DNA from 4 places in the Robertmurraya beringensis genome. Region 4 is predicted to be linked to each of the others. Evidence: riboswitches for the same ligand, from Rfam matches in the RefSeq annotation. Region 4 holds a riboswitch; each other region holds the start of a gene.
The links. A riboswitch is a leader RNA that binds a small molecule or an ion and turns the genes downstream of it on or off. The one in region 4 is predicted to bind cyclic di-GMP.
Positions count from the first base shown of each region.

Region 1 (4,002 bases), on a different contig from region 4:
TATTATACCCTCAGTACAAAAAATGCAATGGAAAAACACAGCTAAATAATGGGTTTGTAACCTTCAGAAAAATAAGTTACTATACTTTTATACAGTGAGTCCAAATATGAATTCAGGTGATACGATGAAAGATAGGAAGCAACATGTTATCGATACAGCACATCAGCTTTTTGTAGAAAAGGGATTTCAAGCAACCTCCATTCAAGACATTTTGGATTATAGTAGTATTTCTAAAGGAACCTTTTATAATTACTTTTCTTCCAAGAACGAACTACTTATGGCCATTTTCCGAGTGATACAAAAAAAGTTTGAGCACGAAAGAAACGAACTCTTAATTGGAAAAGACCCGTCAGATATTGAAGTGTTCATTAAGCAAATGGAGCTGCAAGTGAAGACGAATCGAGCGAGTAAACTGATTCCTTTATACGAAGAAGTACTATTTTTAAATGATTCTGAGTTAAAAAAGTTTATTAGTGATTTTCAGTTACGAATGTTACGTTGGGTATACGAACGCTTTGATGAAATTTTTGGAGAGAGCAAGAAGCCTTATCTTCTGGATGCTGCCATTATGTTTACAGCTATTTTCCACCATAACCTTAAGTACGAGAGAATGGCGAATAGCTTAAAGAGTAATCCTGAGCGAGTAGTCAGATATAGTGTCAATCGACTTGTGGCGTTAATGAAGAATGTCGGGGAAACCGGTGAGCAACTTCTTTCACCAGAACTGTTGGATGATTGGTCTCCAACTTGTCATAAAAAAGATAAATCTTATCAAGAAAAGCTGACTCTAGAAATTATGTCATTGAAAAAAGAAAGCATGAATATGCCCGACTCTGTGAAATATATTGAGCTACTTGATTTTATTCTAGAAGAACTTTTGCAACCTAATAATCAGAGGCAATTTGTAGTAGAAAGTGCTTTAACAACCTTAGAGGGGCACTTAGGAAAAGCAAAACTGCAACAATTACGTTCTTATATTAAGTAAGAAAGCTAGCAGGTTTCTGTACCTGCTAGCTTTCTTTCGTTATGGTTTCATGGTTTTCCAGCTTCCCACATGGTGGATAGCCATTCCCTTATACCCAGGGCTTGTTCCGTAATGTGAGGCAACGGAAGCCAGCTGTTCGTTCATGTAGGCTTCCCCTTCTTCAAAAAAGGAAATCATATCGCCTTCGTCTGTTGCCCCTGTTTCTACACCGATGACTAATGCCTTATGGTGTTTGCCAGCAAAGGCTACTTCATTTTTTACAATTTCAATGATGGCAGGAGCACTGTCACGGTAGGCCATAATTGTTACACTATTCGTTTTTGTAATAACCCACTCTGCTAGATTTCCTTTGCCATACGTATTGTTATAAGACACTTCATCAAACCAGAATGGCAGGTCGGCTTCAAGTGGCAGTTTTAAACCTGCAGCAGAGGTATTCGCTTTTGTGATTAACTCTTGAAAGCTTTTGACAGTTGCCGCTCTATTCGTATTCCAACCGCTATATAAGTAAGGCTCTACATCTAAATGAATGCCTGTAAATTTTTGCGAAGCGGTTGATCCTGCTTGATAGGTTTTCAACCAATTCATTAACGCATCTTGATTTCGATATCCTTTTGGAGCTACCCAGCTTGGTGCTCCGTCTAGAGCATATACTTTTATTCCTTTTACGGATGCCTTCGTAATAAAGCTACGATATACATTCATAGGGATATCACGGTCAATTTGTACATACACTTTGTTGATTTGCTTTTGTTCAAGAAAGCTTAAGGTTCCTGTTTCATTGCTCACAATGTCCCACGGATTCCAAAGCCATGTGGAGCGATCTACCGTAGAAGCACTCATGTTTGATCCAAAGCCTCCCATTGAAAAAAGCAACACCATAATCATAGATACAACAAGCTTTTTCATTTTACGTTCCCCCATTCTGCAAGCCGAGGCTCACAAAATGAGACCTGGCAACCTGACGACCATTCGCATGATAAGCGATTAGGCTCACGGCTTTGCGTCCTTCCCTTTCGGTAAAGTTTGCCTTTTACAGTTTTTCTTTTAGGCTCTTTTCTAAAACATTGTTGCTATATACACACTTTTCAGGAAATTAACTCTATGTTTCAACAGCTAATCAGAATAATTTCATCCTTAGAAAAGAGCTACTCTCCAAATAGACCAAAAAACCCAGCGTTATGCGGGGAAAAATCCGGCATTTGGGATTTTTCCAAAGCAACTAACTGTACGAAAACAGTCATCTTTTATTATACTTTATCAAAACCGACTTTTGCCTCAGGTATTTTTACCCAATCAGCAATTTTCTTAATCTTTTTATAATGAAGAAAGATAGAACTCCGATGAAGGCAATGTATAACTCAATGATCCATAAGCTCTTAATGTATCCAGTTTGGAAGAAGGCTAAAGGAAAATCAATCGCCGCATGAGCAATTATAGCAAGCAGTACGTATTGAAACTTCTTTTTAATGACCGCTAGTAAAACAAGTAAAGTGAAAGCGATTTGCATAAAGAGAGCAAAGAAACGCTCTGGTATTGCCCATAAGTAGTGAGAGATTCCTTGATTTAATAACGTCTCTTTAATGGTTGCTGCCTGATCACTTGGAAGACTGGCTCCTATAGATGAATCAAATGTACCTGCATTGATCATCGTTGCAAATAGAAGAAATGGTACCACCGTTGAAAGGGCAATAACTACGGCTTCAATGCCACCCCAGCCTACCCCGAAAGACAGGCCACCCCTGTAATCCTGATATTTTTTTAACAGCCAGATAAATAAGATACACCGTCCCAATTCCTCGAAAATCCCTGCAGCTAAACCGCCATATAATCCAAATAACCATGGATGGTCCGCATAGTTTGGAAAACTGGTTATGACGAGAACATGAAGAAGTTTCTCTAATACTTGAGTGATAATAACAAACCCAATGCTCCCTATTATTAACGGCTTCAGAGAAATGCCTACCTGTTTTTTTGTCATCAGAATGGCACTCACAAATAGAAGAATGGAAAATATGATAACTGCTACCATGCTCAAGATCACTGCATTGCTAATCATAGTAAATCCCCCTTGTTTTTATTATCATTATTGATAATGATAATATTAAATCATGAGTAAGATTCTGTCAATTGGTTTCGTTCTTTTTTTGTCAATTAAAAAAGCACCCCTTAGGAAGTGCTTATTTTCTGGCTATATGAACCTTTAATTGTTTCCCTTTTACCGTGGTATGTTTCATTTCGGACAACACCTGTGGCCCTTTGCCATTTAGGATTTCTACATAAGAGGCCGTGTCAAGAATCGTGATAATTCCGATATCCTGTGCAGAAATACCCTCAATTTTACAAATGGTTCCGACAAAATCCACGGGGCGCAGTTTCTTTTTCTTTCCGCCATTAAAATAGAGTTTGGTGATATCCTTATTGAGTTCTTCACTTTTTAGTTGCTTAATCTCCGGCTCTGAACCAATCTTCTCCTCAAAGGCAGATCGTAATCTCTCCACCTGCCCCGAAGCAGGTTTCTCCTTCTGTGGAATGTGAAAACCAATAAGCTGCTCTATTTCTTCTAACAGTCGTCTTTCTCTTTCTGTAACAAAAGTTGTAGCCTTGCCTTTCATTCCCGCCCGGCCGGTTCTTCCTGTACGATGCACATAGCTTTCTTTTTCGTATGGAATATCAAAGTTCACTACGAGTGAAATATTTTCGATATCAATCCCGCGGGCGGCCACATCGGTTGCGATCAGGTAGCGAAACTCTCCCCGTTTAAATTCACTCATCACATCTAGACGATCTTCCTGAATCATTCCACCATGAATTTTATCGCAATCATATCCAAGTTCTGTTAAATGATCGACAACCATATCCACACGGTCCTTTGTCCGGCAAAAAATGATACAGCTATCCGGGTTTTCGATAATCGTTACGTTTTGCAATAATTGCAGCTTTTCCTGTTCCTCCACCCAATATAAGGAATGCTCAATTAATCCAGTTGAATTGCTTGAAGGTTCAATCTCCACCTC
Region 1 covers NZ_JBHLUU010000123.1:23,291-27,292, reverse strand. The annotation lists gene ACFFHF_RS20535 (TetR/AcrR family transcriptional regulator) at 125-985, shown strand; gene ACFFHF_RS20530 (amidase) at 1,025-1,894, opposite strand; cyclic di-GMP riboswitch class I at 1,938-2,026, opposite strand; gene ACFFHF_RS20525 (YhfC family intramembrane metalloprotease) at 2,274-3,044, opposite strand; gene ACFFHF_RS20520 (DEAD/DEAH box helicase) at 3,166-4,002, opposite strand, start outside.
Region 1: linked by a shared signal. The riboswitch ahead of ACFFHF_RS20530 (amidase) and the one ahead of ACFFHF_RS17030 (hypothetical protein) in region 4 are both predicted to bind cyclic di-GMP.

Region 2 (4,002 bases), on a different contig from region 4:
TGATTCTAAAAGGTACAAAGCTTCAAGGTGCTGAGGCTGAACCTGAAAACATATTACTTGCTCAGCTGATTAAAAATGTGATTCGCTCTGTTTCTAATCAGCTTCAGGTCAATTTAACGGATGACTTCTCCTTATTTCAAGGGTTGCTTGCCCATATGGAGCCAGCGCTCTTTCGTATCGAACAGAAAATGGAGTCGTTTAATCCACTAAAAGAAGAAATCAAACGGAAGTATCCGGTTTTGTTTATGGCAGTAAAAAATAGTGTGAAGGAAGAGTTTAAGTCCATTGACTATTTTCCTGAGGACGAGATTGCTTTTATGGTGTTACACTTCGGTTCCGCATTATTAATGCAGGAAGAGCATTTGACCATTAAAGCCTTGGTGATTTGCCCTACCGGTATCGGGACTTCAAAGATGTTGGCTAGTAGAATCAAAAAAGAAATAGCAGAAATTGATTCAATTGATATTAAGTCGATTAAAGAAATATCGGAACATGTGAACTTACAAGCATATGACGTGATTATTTCCACTGTAAGATTGCCTTTCATCAATAAAGAATACATTTTAGTGAACCCGTTATTGAGTACGGAGAACATTGATACGATTAAAAGCTTTATACAGAATAATATTGAAGCCATAGCAAAGGGTGAAAAATACAAAAAGATCGAACGTCATTCTGTACCTTCATCTGTTGTTAAGAAAAACATCGATTTGCATGACATGCTAGAGGACATTAAGAGTATTCAACATAGTATAGAGTCTATCATGCAAAATTACCGATTTTACAGGATGAACCATTCGGAAAGCCAGGAATTGATCCTTAATAAAATGTTGCAGATTGCCGAGAAAGAGAATCTAGTGACTGAATCTGAGGACATTCTTTATTCGCTCAAAGAGAGGGAAAAAAGAGGGGGGCTCGGGATTCCTCAGACCAATTTAGCCTTATTTCATGCAAGAAATGAGCATGTGCGTGAGCTGATTTTCCAAATTGCTCATCTGCCTAATCCTTGTCTGGTTAGGGGAATGGATGGAAACATGGTCATGATGAAGAACCTATTGCTCATGCTGGCCCCATTAGAGTTAAGCAACAGACAGCAGGAGATTATTAGCTTAATTAGTACAAATATTATTGAAACCGATGAAGCTATTTTGATTTTTTCATCGGCAAATGAAGAACTAATTTATAAGAGATTAGAGTCTATTTTTTCGAATTATTTACAGTCGAATTTTAAAATAAATGATAGAGGGATGATGTAATGAAATTAGCAGTACATTTTGGAGCAGGTAACATCGGGAGAGGATTTATTGGAGCCCTTTTTTCTCAGTCAGGATACCATGTTACTTTCGTAGACATTGCCGAACCAATCATTAATCAATTAAATGATGAAAAACAATATAAAGTGAAGCTTGCCACAGATGCACAAGAGAGTATTCTTATTGAGAATGTTTCAGGATTGAATAATTTAACACAGGAAAATGAAGTAATAGAAACAATCAAGAAGGCAGCTTTTTTAACGACGGCTATTGGACCTAACATTCTCCCGAGAATAGCGCCTTTAATTGCAAAGGGATTGGCTGCAAGGGTAGAAGAGAATAGTGACAAGCTATATGTCATTGCCTGTGAAAATCAAATTTCCGCTACTGACTTATTAAAGGGTTATATTTTAGAGCATCTTGATAATCAAACGCAAGAAAAGGTACTTGCTCATGTAGAATTTTTAAATTCTGCTGTTGACCGTATCGTACCGATTCAAAATAATCAAGGTTCTCTCGATGTACTTGTTGAACCTTACCATGAATGGGTGGTAGAAACGAAAGAAGAAATTCCTCCTATTGAAGGAATGATTATCGTTCCTGAACTAGCTCCATTTATTGAAAGAAAGCTGTTTACGGTTAACACAGGACATGCCGTTATTGCTTATTTCGGTTATCTGGCAAAAAAAGAAACGATTGACCAAACTCTAGCGGATATGGATATCTACAATCAGGTGAAGGCCACACTTGGTGAGACGGGTGCTTATTTAATCAAACAGTACGATCTAGATCCGGAAGAACATCAGAAATATATTGAGAAAATCATAAAACGTTTCGAGAATTCTCATCTGCATGATGGTGTGACAAGAGTAGGTCGTTCCCCGTTAAGAAAGCTTGGACCAGAGGATCGACTCGTTCGTCCAGCCCTACAAGCTCTAAAAGCGGGCCTTTCTTACGATAATTTAGCAAAGGCTATTGCTGCAGCCTTACTTTTTGATTACAAAGATGATGAAGATGCAGTAAAGCTTCAGTCAATGATTAACGAACATGGAGTGTCGTATGTTCTTCAACAAGTATGTGGTCTTGAGGAGTCAAGCCAACTTGCTAATGATATTATTAGACATTATGAAGTATTAAAGGGGTAAAACCCTTTCTAGAGTAAGGTTGTCGGATGGTTACCGTCAACCTCTTTTTTTATCATGAATTAGGGCTTTTAGTGGTAGAACCTTACCCTACAAAGTTTTAAGGTATTTTAGTAATCTTGATATTGCATCCTATTACTGTATAATGATAAATTTAATGGGTATATGCTACTACTTTTGCAGATTAAATTGAAAATATTATTTTAGAGATTTTTAAAGAAAATATACCATCGATAATGGCAAACTTATTGAAAAATAAGGACGCAAAGCTACGGGTCTAAAGCTAGGTACAGCAATGATCGCCGGGTTACCGAAAGGGTTGGATTAATAAAATGGTAGGATTATTTCCTATTTTATTAAAGCTCACCAATCTTTTGGTGGGCTTTTTATTGTTAGTTATTAACACTTCACTCATTACTTCAAGCTCAGATAAATTAAAAATTTTATAAAGAGAGGTAGAAAAAAACGATTAAAATAATATGAAATATTATAGGAGAAACAAATGAAAAATAAGAACATAGTTGTCTTTATGAGGGAATACTCGTCAAATAAAAAAATTAAAGAATTACTAAAAAAAATAAATCCTTTGCTTGCTAAAAAAGAGAATAATCTAAGAATCCATCTAGAGGCGTTAATCAATAATGGGATAACCGAAGAGGAATTTATGGTATTAGATGCAAAAGTGAAGTTAGGTAAACTATGTCTGGATTTAGAAGAATTTATTCCTAATAGTTTTGCTACTATCCTTTTTTATGTGAAAGAGGAAAACAAGATCTATCATGGGGCTGCACCCAATATTCCTTTACAATATTTTGAATTTTTTCAGGATATAAATGATAAGCAACTGTTTCATGAAATGATTTGTGGTAGAGCAATTGCTTCAAGGGACATTGTTTACTCTGAGATTTTTTCGGATCCACAATGTATTCATGAGAGGCGAATTTCTTTGGAAAGAGGTTTCCAATCAGTTTGGTCAGTTCCTTTTTTTAAAAATGATTCAATAATTGGTACATTTGCCATTTATCAAACAATAAAGAAGAAGCCGTCTAGAAATCAAATAGAACAAGTAAAACAAAAGGTTTCTGAATATCAAGATGAAATATATAGATTTTCAAATAACATAGTTTAAAAAATGCTTAAACTGTGACCAGAAAAGTTTTACTAGGTAGTTACGAAAACCTGATTAGTGCAGTTTTAGTTTGTCCGGGTTGAGTACTCAATGTAGTTTATTGGTATTTTATAGCTAGATATTCTTTCTTACATTGGAGAGCCCGCTAGTAACTAGCGGGCTTTATTTTAGGTGACGGGGTCGAAGCCACAAGTGCAGTTACGTTCTAGGTTGGCTACTGGTATAGTAAAACCATATGAAAAAGGACAACCAGAAATATGGCTGAGCTTATATACACTATTAAACATGAGGTAAAAAAATGGACAAAATCATACACTCTCTAAAAAGTTTTCGTTACACCAAAGCGGTGTTTGTCAAGATAGTTGTCGCATTTAACTTGTTTACTAGTGTAAGAACGTAAGGGTAACTACCGCGCTTTGCTTGGTGGTCTTCTCATCAAAGAACAGAATTCATTCTGTTCTTTGATGAGAAGGGAATG
Region 2 covers NZ_JBHLUU010000081.1:3,083-7,084, forward strand. The annotation lists gene ACFFHF_RS12270 (BglG family transcription antiterminator) at 1-1,256, shown strand, start outside; gene ACFFHF_RS12275 (mannitol-1-phosphate 5-dehydrogenase) at 1,256-2,398, shown strand; cyclic di-GMP riboswitch class I at 2,624-2,710, shown strand; gene ACFFHF_RS12280 (GAF domain-containing protein) at 2,898-3,524, shown strand.
Region 2: linked by a shared signal. The riboswitch ahead of ACFFHF_RS12280 (GAF domain-containing protein) and the one ahead of ACFFHF_RS17030 (hypothetical protein) in region 4 are both predicted to bind cyclic di-GMP.

Region 3 (4,002 bases), on a different contig from region 4:
TGTTTGAGTGGTTATCATAACTAGCTTCTATCATTACTTCAACAGTCTGTTTACTTGAATTTGGAATGATAGTACTTATGTCTGGATCAGTAGAAATATTCACTTGAACGTTCTTTCCCCCGATTTGGTAAGAGGCGGAACTTGGCTGCTCTTTTAAATAGGCAAAAGGTCCACTACTCCCTGTACTAACGTTCTTATAATTACTCATCTCAGACAAGACAATTTCAATTGCACCTTCAGCCCGATAAAATTCCTCTTGTTCCTTCGTTGTTTTAACCACATTTTGAAGACCATAAGTAGTGGTCGATAACATGGCTGTTCCAACGATACTAACAAGGACAACAATAAAGAGAACAATCATTAATGCTGCTCCTGACTCGTTACCTTTTAATCTTCGTATCATCTTCATCCCCCATCGACCACTTAATACCTTACTCTTTTTTGCGCATCATTAAATACTTCTGTTGAAACCTTATACTCGTGATCACCTTTTTCTAAAACCAAAGTCACTTTGTACCTTTTTTTCGTGCCACCTTCAACAAGCTGTTCAGTAACCGTATAGCTCTTAACATTTTTAGATAACACGGTCCCTGATACTAATTTTATTTCACCATTAGAGTAAACAATTTTATTGCTTATTTCATTTCCATCTCTTACCGTATTCGAGATCGTTTCCATAATAAAACGAGCCTCACGCTGGAGTTCATTTTCCTTTGCTACTGCTTGTTCCATTTTTGTCCCATAGCTAAACAGGGTAAAGGCAAGTGCTGAGATACTTACCATAATTAAAATGACAATGAGTAATTCAATTAGTGTTACACCTTTTTCATCTCTCATTGCTTTTTCACCACCGTGACAAGCTCTAAACTTGAAGAGTCAGTTGATACTATTTTTGCTGTTACTTCAAAGAACTCAATCGCACTATACGTAACCGGATTTACTGTAATTGTTACTTTCGCATCATAGTTAGCTATAGTAGCGGTGCCGCAGCTCTGATCTTTTTGGCAATAATATTGTGTAGGGGAGGTTCCGCTTATATACCCCTTTTCACGGATAATCTCCATAATTTGTTGACCATAATAATTCAATTGCGTGTCTTCCCCTTGCTCCACTGTCCTTGTAAAGGAACCCGTCATAATTAGGAGCAACGGTACAATCACCATTCCAGCAATAACAACAGAGATCAACAATTCAATTAATGTAACTCCCTTTTCGTTGTTCATATCATCTGCCCCTTATAGGAGTAGTGAGCTGTACCAAGTCCAAATTTCTTCCCCATACAGGTAAGCCACTAATGTTCCAATCATAATCGAAGGCCCAAAGGCAATCGGTTCTTTTCGTTTAACAATTTTTAATGCGATTAATAGTATTCCAACAATGGCTCCTACAAACGAGGCTAAAACCAAGCTCATTACAGTTAGTGCTGGACCGAGTACCACTCCAATAGCTGCATACAGCTTAATGTCACCGCCACCCATGCCGCCTTTGCTGACAACAGCTAGCAACAAGAGCAAACCGAAACCAACTACACTGCCTAGTAAGTAAGTTAAAAATGGTTCTTCTCCGATGAAGAAACGTACAATAACAAGAACCACAATACTTGGTAGAGTAATCACATCTAGAATCAATTTTTCACGGATGTCTGTTAAAACAGAAAGAATTAATAATGTTGATAAAAGAATGGCAGGAATTAGTTCTGAAGTAAGCCCTATTTCTTTGTAAACAACAAAAAATATAATCGCAGTCATAGCTTCTCCTAATGGGTATAGAGGAGAGATTTTTTCTTTACAATAACGACAACGACCTTTAATGAATAGGTAACTAAATAGAGGAAATAAATCAAAGAAACCTAACCTGTGATTACAGGAGGTACAGTGGGATGGTGGGTAGGAGATGGATTCTTTTTTTAGTAGGCGGATGGCTACTACATTGAAGAAGCTACCGAATACGAGGGAAAATAAGATAATAAATAAATCAAATATATACAATTCATTTAGCTCCTTTCAGAGATTTCTCTTAAAAACAAAGCTGCCACAGTCTCAGAGACGCGACAGCTTTTATTTCTCTATGGAGTAGTTACACAGCTAGACTCAACTACACCATTACCATCAATTCTAAATTCTGCAGCAGTAGTTCCATCAGCGCATGTTGTTGGAATTTCATTTAGAAATTCTGGGACTAGCTCAGTAGTAGTTATTACCTCGTCTGTACTCCCTGGCCATACTCCCTCAACTGCATTAAATCGATTTACTGCATCTTGAACAAGTTTCAGATTTTGTAAATCTGTATTATCCTCAGCCTCTTGTCTCTGACTCATAACCATCGGAATCGCAACAGCAGCAATAATCCCCAAAATAACAATAACAACAAGTAGTTCAATTAGCGTTAAACCAGCTTGGTCTTTCATTTTCTTCTTTAATGATTTTAACATGAAGAAAGGTCCCCTTTTAATTTTTTTATGTTTTTTCGAGAGCTTGTTCTTAAATTTGGGGATAAAAAAACCTTTACAGCTCATTCAATGGAATGTAGTTGTAAAGGTCGGTTGCACCAATCGCTCAATATGACTCAGGTGCCCACGTACAAGTCATATTTCTTCGCGCCCTTATTTAATGAAAAAGACTCTGTGATAAACATTACTTATTTACTAGTATTCTACACTAAAAAAAATGAAAAAAAAAGAGGTTTTATGTAAATTTAACACTAGGTAATGTTAGGTAAATATTATATTAAAACAGCGCAAACTCTTCTTACTCCCTTATTTTATTTTTATTCATCCATTCCCTTTTTACACTCCTTATTTTTCAGAAATAATAATGTGAATATATTTTAGGTATTTCAAATCAACTGGTTCTTTATACCTATAAAACACTATAATAAACTCAGCGTAAATAATCTGACAAGTTGCTCCTACCTTTTTCAGGTAAGAGCTTTTTTATTGTTAAAAAATATCACAACATAACAGACAGAATATTCAAACATACATATAATACAGAAATAAACCCACCAATTATATGAAACCTCTTTTGCCCTCCAACCCAAAAAAACTAACCTTTTTACAAAGGTTAGTTTTTTAATCAATCATTCACTACATCAGAAAAGGTGATTCTATTGGAAAAAGTATTTTTTATGAATGAAGCGATTAAGTTAGCGTGTGAAAATGTGTTAAGTAATCATGGTGGTCCTTTTGGGGCAATTGTGATTAAGGACGGGGAAATTATCGGTAAAGGCAAAAATGAGGTCACCAGCAGCAATGACCCTACTGCCCATGCAGAGGTTCAAGCGATTCGTGAAGCTTGCTCCTATTTAGGCAGCTTTCAACTGACAGATTGTGAGATTTACACAAGTTGCGAGCCTTGTCCGATGTGTATCGGAGCGATTTATTGGGCGAGACCAAAGGCCGTCTATTATGCGTGTACGAAAGAGGAAGCTGCTAAAATTGGCTTTGATGATCACTTTATTTATGAAGAAATTAGCTTGCCAATTGAAGATAGAACGATTATGATGAATCAAATTACGGTTGACGAGTATAATCTACCTTTTAAAATGTGGGAAGTATCATCTGACAAAACAGAATACTAGTCTCTTATAGACACTCTAGGAGGAGAGTATGGATAAAAACAAACTAAAACAACGTATTGAAGCAGCCTCAGGGAAAATAGAGGCTGATCTTGTTATAAAAAATGGCAAGATTATTGATGTATTTACCGGCGAAATTTATGAAGGTGACGTTGCCATTACAGATGGAGCTTTCGTTGGTGTAGGGCAATATTCTGGTAAAAAGGAATTTGATGCAGGCGGCCGATACGTATGCCCTGCTTTTCTGGACGGTCATGTTCATATTGAATCATCTATGGTATCTCCGAAGGAATTTGCGAAGGTTGAGCTTTTAAGAGGAGTGACCACTATTGTTGCCGATCCTCATGAAATCGCCAATGTACTGGGTGTAAAAGGCATTCAACTTTTACTAGATACATCGGAAAATCTCCCCTTCAATTTTTACTT
Region 3 covers NZ_JBHLUU010000005.1:36,122-40,123, reverse strand. The annotation lists gene ACFFHF_RS00625 (hypothetical protein) at 1-403, opposite strand, end outside; gene ACFFHF_RS00620 (prepilin-type N-terminal cleavage/methylation domain-containing protein) at 424-837, opposite strand; gene ACFFHF_RS00615 (type IV pilus modification PilV family protein) at 834-1,223, opposite strand; gene ACFFHF_RS00610 (prepilin peptidase) at 1,236-1,988, opposite strand; gene ACFFHF_RS00605 (competence type IV pilus major pilin ComGC) at 2,066-2,431, opposite strand; cyclic di-GMP riboswitch class II at 2,528-2,611, opposite strand; gene ACFFHF_RS00600 (nucleoside deaminase) at 3,109-3,579, shown strand; gene ade (adenine deaminase) at 3,608-4,002, shown strand, end outside.
Region 3: linked by a shared signal. The riboswitch ahead of ACFFHF_RS00605 (competence type IV pilus major pilin ComGC) and the one ahead of ACFFHF_RS17030 (hypothetical protein) in region 4 are both predicted to bind cyclic di-GMP.

Region 4 (4,002 bases):
TTACGGATACTAATAACGCTTCAGTCACCCACTTAGTTAAGGGCAGACAATACAAAGCAACCATGGTGGTAGGGAATAATGGAGAATTAAATGTAGGTGCCTATAAGGTAGGTTTTTATGAACAGGGTACTCTTAAAAATCAACAAGATATATCTTCCCATAATTCTGGAACTGATAAGACCTTAACTTATACCTTTACTGCTGAAACAGCAGGTAATCGAACCTTTATGTTTAAGGCGGATAACAATAATGTAATTTCTGAAACCAATGAAACAGACTTGGATAATACCAAACAGAAAACAATTTTAGTTAATACATTGCCAACCGTTGATTTAACGTATACTCCAAACGATGTTTACGAAGGAGATACGGTACAAGTTTGTTCAAAACCGCAAGATGCAGACAATAACCCTTTGACTGTAAAGATTTTTATTAAAAAGGATAATGGGACTGAAACTACTGTCCTTACAAAAACGAATGTGGCTAGCGGTTCACAGCAATGTTATACCTTTATCTCAGAAGTAGGAAGGTATGATATAAGAACAACAGTTAATGATGGTTATGATGAAGTATCTACTTCAACTTGGTTTTACTCCAAACCACTTATTATCAATGGCTATGTTGATCATACAGACCTTTGGAAAATACAACATGCAAAAGAAGGAAATCTAGCTCACCAGTTTTATAGTGGAGAGAAGTTTTTACTAGATGCAGATACTTCACCTTATCCAACTGTTTATGTAAAGGCTACATTGAATGCTATTCGGACGGATAATAGTCTAGTAAGTAGTACCGTACCTTTAGCTTTTAAGACTAATATTCTATACAAAGGTGAGTTGTACGACGAGACTTTCCTACAATATCCTAAGAATTTAAAAGTAGGCCCAGCTACATTTGAATTTGAAGTGAAATATGCGAACGGTGTAATTAAAAAAGATACCGTAAATATTGAGATAATTGCAGATTCATATAAAACATTCTTATTACACAGACGATATTAAGTAGGTTACTTGCAGATCCAACGAAGGATCTGCTTTTTTATTGCCTATATAAAGACGAATTGTAATATACTGGAGTTATCCAAAGGTATAAAAATAATAACATTTATGGTACATTTGGATAGTAAAAACTCTTACATACACAGCAATTCTATAATATAATTACTTCAGTGAAATAAAGACTATTAGCAGAATTAATATATTATAAAACTTTTTTTATCCTAAAAAGTAGACATTAAAGGGAGATTAGTGGGCATAATTACCTAAAAGTCTACCAAAATTAGTTTAAATGGTATATTATGGTGATATAAATTAGAATTCTGAATTAAATTTTAAGGAAAAAATCTTAAGTTAGAATCTAGTAGTTTACCAAAGCCTTAACATGGCAAGGGAAGCGAAGAAATATAATCTTTATATGGACACTTGGATTATGTGGAGCGACTAGTGTAACCGGCCCTCTTAATTAAACAATTTATTTAAGAGGAGAAATGAATAATGAAGAAATTGCGAAACCAGGGTGTTTTCTTATTAGCGTATTCTGAATTTAATTTTGTCTAAATTCCGAATTTGTTTTTTAAATAAGAATATTTAACTTTTTTGAAAAAAATATAATTTGTACCCTAATTTATTGTGGAAATTTACAATAATACCTTTTGTAATTATGTACACTATAGTCAACACACACGGACAAAGGATGATATTTCATGCAAGAATCAATTATTAATGTACTTTATTATATAAAACGAGTAGTATTTCAAGGCGAAAATGAATCAATGACAGAATTAATTTATGTAACAAAAGAGAACAAAACTAATTCAGACGGTATTGTACATGTAACCCCAGAAATTATAGCTTCTTCTCTTAGAACGATTCCTTTAAGTGAAATTAACAATGAATCATTATCGTTTGAAGAAGGCGAAGGAAAAGTCTATATTTCAGAAGAGGAAGCATTAAAATTATCTAACTTAGCTACGATGGAAGTTGATCCAGAATTTCATAATAGAATAACAAAGTTATTTTAACCCTTGTACCTTTCTAGCAAAAAATGATAAAATTTGATTATAGTTTTTTTATGATTTTATTATTTTTTTGCAACCTATTTTAAGGTTAGCGGGTTCTCTATTTTAAACAACAGCGCCCTTTGGGGATGAGACGAAAACACACTTTTTGTTGTGTTTATTAAAGTCCATTCTCAAAGGGCGTTTTTTTGTGTCCTTAAATGGAGCGGCTTGAAGATCATAATTCATAAAACTATCTTAAAGAAACTTTAAGAAAGGGTGTTTTACATGGACTACATTTGTTGTAGTTGTAACAAATTTTGTAATGTTTCTTATTACAAGATTAAGGGCGCAGAGTATTGTTCTGAGGATTGTATTAGCAGGAAGTTAGGAGATGATGAACATGTTTAAAATTACATGTTTTGCTCCTATCGACCCTAGCGACTTAGAACAAAGACTAAAAGGAATCTATTTTAAAACTGTAAGAAAAGGCTTTGAATGGTCAATGGATGGCTCCACGTTTCGTATAGAACCGTTTGAGAATCAACCAAGAACCTCAATGAAAGCCTATCGTATCAGTTTTGATGGAGAGATACATGGAGGACAATATCTATTCGACCTAACAATCGGTTGCTTAGAACCTCTTGTAACATGTGTGGAGTGTATTCTGGATTACCCAACTATGAAAGACGTAGATTGGATGAAGGAATTAAGAAAAAGACCGTCGTATCAAATGATCGACCCTAGAGGACTATATATGAAGAAAGGGATAAGTGCCATTGTAACCAATGATTCTTTAACTCTTAAACTTCATAGTAGAAAAAACAATAATTTAAAATTAGTGGATGCATTGAAAGAGATTGATATTCTTCGAGAGGACTTGGTACCTAACGAAGACTGCAATCTCTTTTCTTGTTTACAGGAGGAAATCGCATGATGATGATCGAGTTTTATACGGGGATTGAAACACAATTTGTAGTGACTGAACACCGCATTTATCGAAATGGAGAGGTTATTGCTGAAGGGGATATTCAAGTTTACCACCTAATGTTAAATGAGCATGCTTTCTTTCACATTGAACAAGGTGAAAACAACCCACCTTTATTTCTTAAGTTAGATAAAGTAACAGCAGTCTTACCTAGTCAAGAAGTGTACAGAGGAACGAGACGTAATCGTACCGCTTTTAAAATGTCGTATTTGGTTCGTAAGCATGAAGAATGGATTCGTAATGAAGAAGTTATTTCTGCAGTTGATGGAACCCATGCACGACAAATTTTGAAAGCCCAACATGGCAATGATTTACGTGGAATTCGTTCTACTCATGTTCCTTCGATGTTGGTATCAACAACTCCAAATCAAAATCAAATGTAAGGTAAAGGTGATTACAAATGGCAGAGTCTAAAAAATATCGATTTCTAGATTATTTTAATCGTAATAAAAGCCGAGTGCTTCGTTTGCTAAAGCAAGAAGGGGAATATCAATCATTCTCTAGTGAGCATGGCTATTTATATCTATTAGAAGTTGGGAAGGTAGCTGGCAAAGCACTCAAATTACAAGTAGGTGTAAAGTCAGGAGAACTAATAATCTTAGATGTTGTAACAGCAGCATAATCAAGGAGGAAATTTCACATGAAGAAAAAACTTTTTAAGGCAACATTAACGAACACTACAGTTAAAGATTGTTTTGTTGGAGAAGATTGTATCGTAGATTTTCTTTATCAACATAGAGATTGTAGCAGTGTTCTACTAAAAGGTGAGATGAATGAATTTTATCTTAAAGCTGAGTATGGGAAAGTCACTGATTGTATGGATAAAGAGGTGGAAGAACGAATTTCTACTTCTTTGAATGACGTTAAATCAGCAGATAAAGAACAGAAATGGTCCCCATTGGAGGTATATAAAATAGACTTTGAAGTATTTACCCTGGAATCGGTTTATATCTATTCACCGAATAGAGAACAAGTTGAACAGGATTTTGCTCTTTGGTCTATCTTTGATCCTACGGAC
Region 4 covers NZ_JBHLUU010000114.1:5,699-9,700, forward strand. The annotation lists gene ACFFHF_RS17025 (CARDB domain-containing protein) at 1-1,001, shown strand, start outside; cyclic di-GMP riboswitch class II at 1,380-1,463, shown strand; gene ACFFHF_RS17030 (hypothetical protein) at 1,703-2,020, shown strand; gene ACFFHF_RS17035 (hypothetical protein) at 2,400-2,933, shown strand; gene ACFFHF_RS17040 (hypothetical protein) at 2,930-3,367, shown strand; gene ACFFHF_RS17045 (hypothetical protein) at 3,385-3,606, shown strand; gene ACFFHF_RS17050 (hypothetical protein) at 3,625-4,002, shown strand, end outside.